DNA from 3 places in the Peribacillus sp. TE19612 genome. Region 1 is predicted to be linked to each of the others. Evidence: riboswitches for the same ligand, from Rfam matches in the RefSeq annotation. Region 1 holds a riboswitch; each other region holds the start of a gene.
What was found. A riboswitch is a leader RNA that binds a small molecule or an ion and turns the genes downstream of it on or off. The one in region 1 is predicted to bind S-adenosylmethionine.

Region 2: it holds a riboswitch for S-adenosylmethionine, as region 1 does, so the genes downstream of both, metK (methionine adenosyltransferase) here and ACZ9AO_RS07485 (methionine biosynthesis PLP-dependent protein) in region 1, are expected to answer to the same signal.
Region 3: it holds a riboswitch for S-adenosylmethionine, as region 1 does, so the genes downstream of both, ACZ9AO_RS01525 (Na+/H+ antiporter NhaC family protein) here and ACZ9AO_RS07485 (methionine biosynthesis PLP-dependent protein) in region 1, are expected to answer to the same signal.

What each region holds. Positions count from the first base shown of each region.
Region 1 is NZ_JBWCCL010000003.1:323,796-327,065, reverse strand. It holds gene fumC (class II fumarate hydratase) at 1-1,378, opposite strand, end outside; SAM riboswitch class I at 1,705-1,818, shown strand; gene ACZ9AO_RS07485 (methionine biosynthesis PLP-dependent protein) at 1,905-3,017, shown strand; gene metC (cystathionine beta-lyase) at 3,014-3,270, shown strand, end outside.
Region 2 is NZ_JBWCCL010000013.1:33,176-36,445, reverse strand. It holds gene metK (methionine adenosyltransferase) at 243-1,436, opposite strand; SAM riboswitch class I at 1,600-1,762, opposite strand; gene pckA (phosphoenolpyruvate carboxykinase (ATP)) at 2,192-3,270, shown strand, end outside.
Region 3 is NZ_JBWCCL010000001.1:321,471-324,740, forward strand. It holds gene hutG (formimidoylglutamase) at 1-232, shown strand, start outside; gene ACZ9AO_RS01515 (hypothetical protein) at 556-711, shown strand; gene ACZ9AO_RS01520 (SOS response-associated peptidase) at 771-1,442, shown strand; SAM riboswitch class I at 1,774-1,881, shown strand; gene ACZ9AO_RS01525 (Na+/H+ antiporter NhaC family protein) at 2,071-3,270, shown strand, end outside.

The sequences.
Region 1 (3,270 bases):
TATTAACCATGTTAGCAGGATCGACCCATGCTTTGAATTCATCTTCCGTCAGGAACTCCAGTTTCAATGCCGCTTCTTTTAACGTGGAGTTGTCCTTGAAGGCAGTTTTGGCAATCTTGGCTGCTTTTTCATAACCGATATGCGGGTTCAATGCTGTTACCAGCATAAGGGAACGCTCTACATTTTCTTTAATCTTATCTTCATTTGCAGTGATGCCAACCGCACAATTATCGTTGAAGGAATGAATGCCTTCCGTCAATAATTTGACCGTTTGCAGGAAGTTATAGATGATGACTGGTTTGAATACATTCAATTCAAAGTTACCTTGGCTTGCTGCAAAGCCAATTGTAGCATCGTTACCCACGATTTGTGTCGCAATCATGGTAAGCGCTTCGCTTTGGGTCGGATTGACTTTACCTGGCATGATGGAGCTGCCCGGCTCGTTTTCAGGAATGGCAATTTCTCCGATTCCGCTTCTCGGTCCACTTGCAAGCCATCTGACATCGTTCGCAATTTTCATTAAATCCGCCGCCAATGCTTTCAAAGCACCGTGTGCGTAGACGATTTCGTTATGGCTAGTCAATGCATGGAACTTATTATCAGATGTGACAAAAGGATATCCTGTATCCGCTGCAATTTGTTTGGCAGAAAGTCCCGGGAATTCTTTATTTGTATTGATTCCGGTTCCTACAGCCGTTCCGCCTAGAGCAAGGTTCAATAGTTTTTGGCTGCTTTCCTCAATCATCGCCAAATCTTTATCGAGCATCGCTTTCCAACCGGAAATTTCTTGTCCTAATGTTAAGGGTGTAGCATCTTGAAGATGTGTCCGGCCGATTTTCACGACATCCCAAAATTCTTTTTCTTTTGTATCGAATGTATCACGAAGTGCTTTGATGGCAGGAACCAATTTTTCAGCGACTTCCATAAAGGCTGCAATATGCATGGCAGTCGGGAAAGTATCATTTGAGCTTTGTGCCTTGTTAACATCATCATTCGGGTGAAGGATTTCCGATTCACCATTTTCTTTTAACCATTCATTCCCTTTGTTAGCGACCACTTCATTCACATTCATATTACTTTGCGTACCGCTTCCCGTTTGCCAAACTACAAGCGGGAAATGTTCATCAAGCGTACCTTCAAGGATTTCGCCGCAAATCTTGACGATGGCGTTCTTTTTAACTTCGGAAAGATCACCAAGATCATAGTTCACCTTTGCAGCAGCTTGTTTAACGTATGCAAATGCACGAACCAATTCAATCGGCATTTTTTCGTTACCGATTTTGAAATTGTTACGGCTTCTCTCAGTTTGTGCTCCCCAATATTTATCAGCAGGAACTTTCACTTCACCCATCGTATCTCGTTCGATTCTGTATTCCATGTGTTCTCCTCCTAAGTTTGCACTATTCATTGAAGAAATTTTGCATATGAAATGAATAATGTCGTATTATTCTTTCTCTCCATACATTGTACAAACTTTATTATTTTAAAGCAAAAATATCCCGCTGACCCTTTCCATATTTCTGAAAAATCCTAGGCCATTCATATTTAGATGAAAATTTGGATATTCTTTTTTGACACATAAAGTGTAGGCACCGCTAGGCTTCAATTGACCTGGCCATGAACACCAACACATCATCACTCCCAAAATGTCCTTGACAGTATTTTGTATATATAGTAAATTCAAAAGAAATTGAATAATCTAAACTCTTATCGAGAGAGGTAGAGGGAATGGCCCGATGACACCTCAGCAACCTTCATTTGTTTCAAACCAATGAAAAGGTGCTAATTCCACAAGTTTATGAACTTGGAAGATAAGAAGAATGACTCGTCACTACTTAATCAAAGTCTTCTTCTTAAAGAAGACTTTTTTTTATTTTATTTAACTCAAAGGAGCAGTGAAAACCATGTATAAACCTGAAACATATCTTGCTCAATTAGGAAATCGCAGTGAAACGGCGACAGGAACAGTCAATCCGCCGGTATACTTTTCAACAGCTTTTCGCCACGAAGGAATCGGTCAATCGACGGGATTCGACTACACAAGGACAGGTAACCCTACCCGCCAGCTATTGGAGCGATCCATCGCCGATCTGGAAAAAGGAGACCAAGGCTATGCCTGCAGTTCAGGAATGGCCGCCATCTCCACTATACTCGCCCTTTTTAAATCTGGTGATGCGTGGATTGTCAGTGAAGATCTTTATGGCGGTACATATCGGCTGTTAGAACAAGGTTTTAAAAAATGGGGATTGCAGTGTGACTATGTAAACACTTGTTGTTTGGAGGATATCGAAAAAGCCATCACTCCTCACACGAAAGCCATCTTCATCGAAACTCCCACTAACCCTCTTATGCAGCAAACGGATATTAGCGCCGTTGCCGCATTGGCTAAACGATATAATTTATTGCTAATCGTTGATAACACTTTTTACACGCCTCTTATTCAACAACCCATCTTGCTTGGAGCGGATATTGTGATTCACAGTGCAACCAAGTATCTCGGTGGTCATAATGATGTGCTCGCCGGACTGATCGTTGCTAGCGGCGCTGAATTATGTGATGCACTTGCCTTCCATCATAATGGCACTGGAGCTGTCTTGAGCCCATTTGATTCTTGGCTGTTGATGCGCGGAATGAAAACCCTGGCATTGCGGATGGAGCGGCATGAAAAGAATGCCAAGATACTTGTAGATTACTTATCGGAGCATGATTGTGTTACGGACGTATTGTATCCAGGCCGAGGCGGCATGATTTCTTTCCGCATCATTGATGAAGCGGCGGTCAACCCATTTTTACAATCGCTCTCATTAATTTCCTTTGCAGAAAGCCTTGGAGGGGTCGAAAGCTTCATCACCTATCCTGCCACACAAACACATGCCGATATACCGCTTGAAGTCAGAACGGCAAACGGGGTTTGTAATCGATTGCTCCGCTTCTCCGTTGGCATAGAAGATAGCGACGATTTGATTGGTGACTTGCAGCAAGCATTCGCACATGTAAAAAGGGAGGCACTACGATGACAGATCATGATTTTAGCTTTGAAACGAAATTACTTCATAATCAACATAAATTCGATCCGGTAACGGGCGGTGTGAGCGTCCCCATTCAGCATGCATCGACTTTCCATCAATCCGATATCGATCAATTCGGCAAATATGACTACAGCAGAAGCGGGAACCCAACTCGCGAGGCACTTGAAGATATCATTGCCGATCTAGAGGAAGGCACTCACGGCTTTGCCTTTTCATCAGGTATGGCTGCCATTTCAACAGC
Region 2 (3,270 bases), on a different contig from region 1:
GAAATTCACGAGTATTTGCTCCAAATTCACGAGTAAATCGCTGAAATTCACGAGTATTTGCTCCTAACTCACGAGTAAATCGCTGAAACTCACGTGTATTTGCTCCAAACTCACGAGTAAATCGCTAGTATGGCCCTTAAAGTTGAATTTCTTTGGGATTTCTTGAATTATTCCCGCAGACGGCTAAGTTAATCCATAAAAAAGGTGCCCCGCAAATAGCGGGACACCTTTTTTTATATGAATTACGCTTGTGCTTTTAATGTTTCTGCTTTGTCCGTGCGTTCCCATGGAAGATCGACATCTGTACGGCCGAAGTGTCCGTATGCAGCTGTTTGTTTGTAGATTGGGCGACGAAGGTCAAGCATTTTGATGATTCCAGCTGGACGAAGGTCGAAGTTTGCGCGAACTAGGTCAACAAGGACTTCTTCGCTAACTGTACCAGTTCCGAACGTATCAATAGAGATCGATACAGGCTCTGCCACACCAATTGCGTATGCCAATTGAACTTCCGCTTTGTCGGCAAGGCCGGCTGCCACGATGTTTTTCGCAACGTAACGTGCAGCGTATGCAGCAGAACGGTCAACTTTAGTTGCATCCTTTCCAGAGAATGCACCGCCGCCGTGACGAGCGTATCCGCCGTAAGTATCAACGATGATTTTACGTCCAGTAAGACCAGCATCCCCTTGAGGTCCGCCGATTACGAAACGGCCAGTCGGGTTGATGAAGTACTTAGTATCTGCATCGATCAACTCGGCTGGAACGACAGCTTTGATCACATGTTCTTTTAGATCGGCTTGAATTTGTTCAAGCGTAATTTCTGCATCATGTTGTGTAGAGATGACGATTGTATCTACACGTACAGGACGGTTATTCTCATCATATTCCACGGTTACCTGTGTTTTACCATCAGGGCGTAGGTAAGCAAGAGTTTCATCTTTACGAACTTGAGTCAAGCGGAATGAAAGTTTATGCGCCAATGAAATCGGAAGCGGCATAAGCTCTTCTGTTTCATTACAAGCGAATCCGAACATAAGACCTTGGTCCCCTGCACCGATTGCATCGATTTCTTCATCTGACATGTTTCCTTCACGAGCTTCCAATGCCTTATCGACACCAGCTGCGATATCGGCAGACTGCTCATCAATGGAACTCAAAACGGCACAAGTTTCAGCATCGAAACCGTATTTCGCACGTGTGTAGCCAATTCCTTTAACCGTATCACGAACGATACGCGGGATATCCACGTAAGCGGACGTTGTAATTTCACCAGCAACAAGTACAAGACCTGTAGTTACACTAGTTTCACACGCAACACGTGCATTTGCATCCTTAGCTAGGATAGCATCTAAAATGGAATCTGAAATCTGATCACAAATTTTGTCCGGATGGCCCTCTGTAACAGATTCAGAAGTAAATAGACGTTTCTTTGACATCATATTTCCTCCTTGGAAGTTAGTATGTTGTAGGCATAAGCCTGATTTTTACGGAACTCGTTTCCCTCATTAGTTTCAACTATAGACACAGAATTACTTATAAAAAACACAAAAACCTTCCCTGGCAAATGAGGAAAGGTTTAAAATTCTGTCTTCTATCCTTTCACTCTTATCGTTCAAGGGTTTTTTACCTTGCTCAGGTTAGCACCATCACCACTATTCCTTGAAGACCTTCGCTTTATTTTCGGCGATCGATCTTGGAGTCAAGTTCAATATGGCAGGTTGCTGGGTTTCAAAGGGCCTGTCCCTCCACCAACTCGGGATAAGAGAATCCGTACAATTTAAGATATTATCGTATTTGGCTGGAATTTGTCAATGCTTTTCTAAAAAGAACATTTCCACCCAGAATGGCGTTCATTTGAAAAAACATGTTGATACAACGTCCTAGAGGGGTTTACAACGCAAAATACGAATAGAAATGTTGTAAATTGCCATTAATAATAAAGTATTGAACATCGAAAAGGAACGACATCCTGACTTTCCCATTAGACATATATTGCTTACTAACTTCCTATTTAAATAAATTTTTCTTCATGAAAGTATATGCGATTATCCTGACTCGGTTCCTGCCGGATTAAAATGATTAATGCGGCTAGCTGAAAATAATCACAAATTAAAAGAAATAGTATAGACTAATTAAATGAATGTGTTATACTAATTGTAATATAAAAACTCAAACAAAGGAAGGTACCTCATATATGAATTCTGTAGATGTTTCTAATGAGTTACACCAATTATTAACAGGAAACAATGTGCAAACTCAACTATCAGTTCCTCAATTGGTCGAAAAAGTACTTAGCAGAAATGAAGGCGTTTTAACATCAACCGGCGCGGTAAAAGCTGAAACTGGCAAATATACTGGTCGTTCACCTAAAGATAAATATATCGTGGAAGAAGCATCAGTTAAAGATAAAATCGATTGGGGTCCCGTGAACCGGCCGATTTCCGAAGATGTGTTCAATAAACTATATAATAAAGTAGTTGACTACCTAAAAGCAAAAGAAGAGATTTTTGTTTTTAAAGGTTTCGCTGGTGCAGACGAATCATCACGTCTTCCCATCCGTGTTGTTAATGAATATGCTTGGCATAACCTTTTCGCCCATACTTTGTTCATCCGTCCAAACGAAGAGGAACTGAGAGGTCACGAAGCTGAATTCACGATCCTTTCTGCACCTAACTTCAAAGCGGACCCAGAAGTGGACGGAACTACATCCGAAACGTTCATCATCGTTTCTTTTGAACGCCGTACGATCCTGATCGGCGGAACGGAATATGCAGGAGAAATGAAAAAATCGATCTTCTCGATCATGAACTACTTACTTCCAGAGGCTGGAATCCTTCCAATGCATTGCTCTGCTAACGTAGGACGTGAAGGGGACGTCGCTTTATTCTTCGGACTGTCCGGTACAGGCAAAACAACTTTATCAGCAGACACTAGCCGTAAATTGATTGGCGATGACGAGCACGGCTGGTCTTCTAACGGCGTATTCAACATCGAAGGCGGCTGCTATGCGAAAACGATCAACCTTTCACGTGAAAAAGAACCGCAAATTTTCGATGCAATCCGTTTTGGTGCTGTATTAGAAAATGTTGTTGTTGATCCGGATACGCGTGTAGCGAACTATGATGACAGTTCATTGACTGAAAACACTCGTGCTGCTTACCAAATGCAAGCGATCGATAACATCGTGAACCCAAGTATTGCAGGACATCCAAATACAATCATTTTCTTAACAGCTGATGCTTCAGGCGTTCTGCCTCCAATCAGCAAGCTTTC
Region 3 (3,270 bases), on a different contig from region 1:
GCTTACATTATGTACGGATGTTATTGATTCAGCCTACGCACCTGGGGTAAGTGCACCATCGCCGTTTGGACTGGATCCGAAATTGGTCCGAGCCATTATTAGGCATATCGTATCGAATGAAAAGATCCTCTCATTTGATATCTCTGAAGTGAACCCTTCATTGGACGAAAATAATAAGACCGTTACACTGGCAGGGCATTTAATAAATGAGGTTTTGCTGCATTTTAAATAATGGACATGGGATGGCGGCAACTCCAATTCGGTCTTACTAGAAAGAGCGTTTCTTTTCGTATCGACTGTTGGGGCTTTCCTTAATGTTATCTTCAGTATTGAAGCGAAAAACCTTTAAAGCGCCCAGACTGTCCATGAATCATTCATGGACAGTTTTTTGCGCCTCCTTCACAAGGATTCATGGTCCCAGGCATTGCTTCGTTCGACTAACCATTTAAAGTATAAAGGCATGTAGATTTTCCATGACTCTGCTAAGTTCAATACTGATACTTGTGGGTTTTTGGTTTATAATAACAACCATCTAGCCTTTTGAGGAGGGATTCCATGAATGAATATAAAGTAACGGTTAGGAATGGCAGTACCTTAATTTTGTCGGAAATCATTAAAGCTGAAGATGAAAGAGAAGTCCTTGGCACTCTTTTGATTTCCAGCGAATTATTTAATCAACCATTTACTGATATCAGGATTTTAGAACGCTGATTTGTGACTGCCCGTTCCATTTGATACACTGTAATAAATCTTAATACGGTGGCGATATTATGTGTGGACGTTTCACTCTTTTCACTGACATAGAAGAAATAAAAGAACGGTTTGATATTCAAGGGTCATTTGATGAGGAATACCAATTCAGCTACAATATTGCTCCCTCCCAATCCGTGCTCTCCGTCATTAATGACGGGGTAAGGAATCGGCTTGGATATCTTCGGTGGGGACTCATTCCTTTCTGGGCAAAAGACGAAAAAGCGGGCTACAAAATGATCAATGCCAGAGCGGAAACCATTGCTGAGAAAGCAAGCTTCAGGAATGCGTATAAGAAGAAGAGATGCTTGATAATCGCTGACTCTTTTTATGAATGGAAGAAGACACCAGAAAGAAAAATACCGATGCGAATAAAACTGAAGAATCATGCTCCATTTGGAATGGCCGGTCTCTGGGAATCCTGGAAATCTCCTGAAGGCATCAGCATCTATTCGTGCTCCGTTATAACAACTGTGCCAAATGAGCTAATGACCAGCATTCATGACCGCATGCCTGTCATCCTAAAACCAGAAGATGAAAAAGATTGGTTGAATCCTTCCATTAATGATCCTGCATATCTGCAACGGTATTTAAAGTCATTCGATTCGGAACAGATGGAAGCATTTGAAGTATCGACTGATGTAAACTCGACTAAAAATAATACACCTAACCTAATCCAACAAATTTGCTGAGAGTTCATTAGATTTCTCAGAATGTAGACAACTCGGTGGAAATCGAGTTTGTCTGCATTTTTTTATGGTTTATACAATTTGACGTTGCCTCCAGGACTCGCTTTTCCCGCAGAAATCTCGCACCCCCGCTCCAATCAACTTAGATCTCTTTATAAACAGTAAGGAGTACATGTGAAACACTTTAAAAATTACCCCTTGCGAAAATAGGCGAAATGCTGTACTGTTATATTTGCTTTTCAAAACGACTTTCGATGTCACGAACTCAGGCAAGTTCCAGCGTGGTACTTTTCTGGCAGGCATCGTAATTTTTGATAAATTATATAATGTAATCTTCTTATCAAGAGAGACGGAGGGACTGGCCCGAAGATGTCTCGGCAGCGGACTTAAATGGAGTGCTGTGCCAAATCCAGCAGGCTGATTTTCGCCTGAAAGATAAGGAGGGTGTTTTTTATAAATTAAAAGACCTCTTCTTGTTGTTAAATAGAAGGGGTCTTTTTTATGCCAGTTTTTTGCTACAGCTCCATGACTGGATAATCAGGTAGGTTCAAATTGGAGTTATTTGCGAAAACTGTTAATAGAATAAGAGCTGTGACACATGTCGCGGGAAAAATAAAAAGAGGTGTACATCATGAGTGCAAACAATAAAGGGAATCCATGGGCATTGATCCCATTTGTCGTATTTTTAATTTTATTTATTGGGTCCGGAATCATCACTAAAGATTTTTATTCATTTCCGGTGATTGTAGCGATATCCATTGCATCGGCAGCTGCATTGGCGATGAATCGGAAAGAGACATTCAATGAAAAGGTTGATATCTTCTGTAAAGGTGCCGGTGACGCCAATATTATGTTAATGGTAATCATTTTCCTTTTAGCCGGAGCTTTTTCCGAAGTTGCCAATGGTATGGGGGCAGTTGAATCAACAGTGAATCTTGCCTTAGCTGTTTTTCCCCAAAATCTATTAATGGTAGGAATTTTCATCATCGCTTGTTTTATTTCACTATCCATGGGGACAAGCATGGGAACGATTGTTGCCCTGGCACCTATTGGGGTTGGAATTAGTGAGCAAACAGATATTTCGCTTGCCCTTTCAATGGCGGCCGTTATTGGTGGTGCGATGTTTGGGGATAATCTTTCATTCATTTCAGATACGACAATCGCTGCAGTCCGAACTCAGGGAACGAAAATGAAGGATAAGTTTAAAGTGAATTTTTTCATCGTTTTACCTGCAGCCATCATCACATGTGCCATCCTAGGAATTTTAACGATGGGTGAACAAGCTGACATTTCCCAACAGTCTTATGATTGGGTGAAGATTCTTCCTTATCTTTGCGTATTGGTCACTGCATTGGCAGGAGTCAATGTGTTCTTGGTCCTTTCGATCGGAATCGTATTTGCCGGAATTATCGGGTTGGCGGATGGAAGTTATCAACCGTTGGGTGTCATCCAAAAAGTTGGAGAAGGAATGGCTGGAATGTATGAAATTTCCTTCCTTGCCATTTTAATTGCAGGTATGGTAGCTGTAATCAAACATAATGGCGGTATCGATTTTCTACTCCACCTTGTGACGCGAAATAGCAAATCGAAAAAAGGGGCGGAATTCAGCATTGCGGGGCTTGTTGGTTTGACGAACCTTTCAACGGCAAATAACACGATTTCGATTATCATTGCCGGGCCACTTGCCAAAAATATTGCTGAAAAATATGGAATTGATCCGCGGAAATCGGCGAGCGTCCTTGACATTTTTGCATGTTGTATCCAAGGGTTGATCCCATATGGAGCACAACTGCTTGTTGCAGCAGGGGTAGCAAAAATTTCTCCGTTAAGC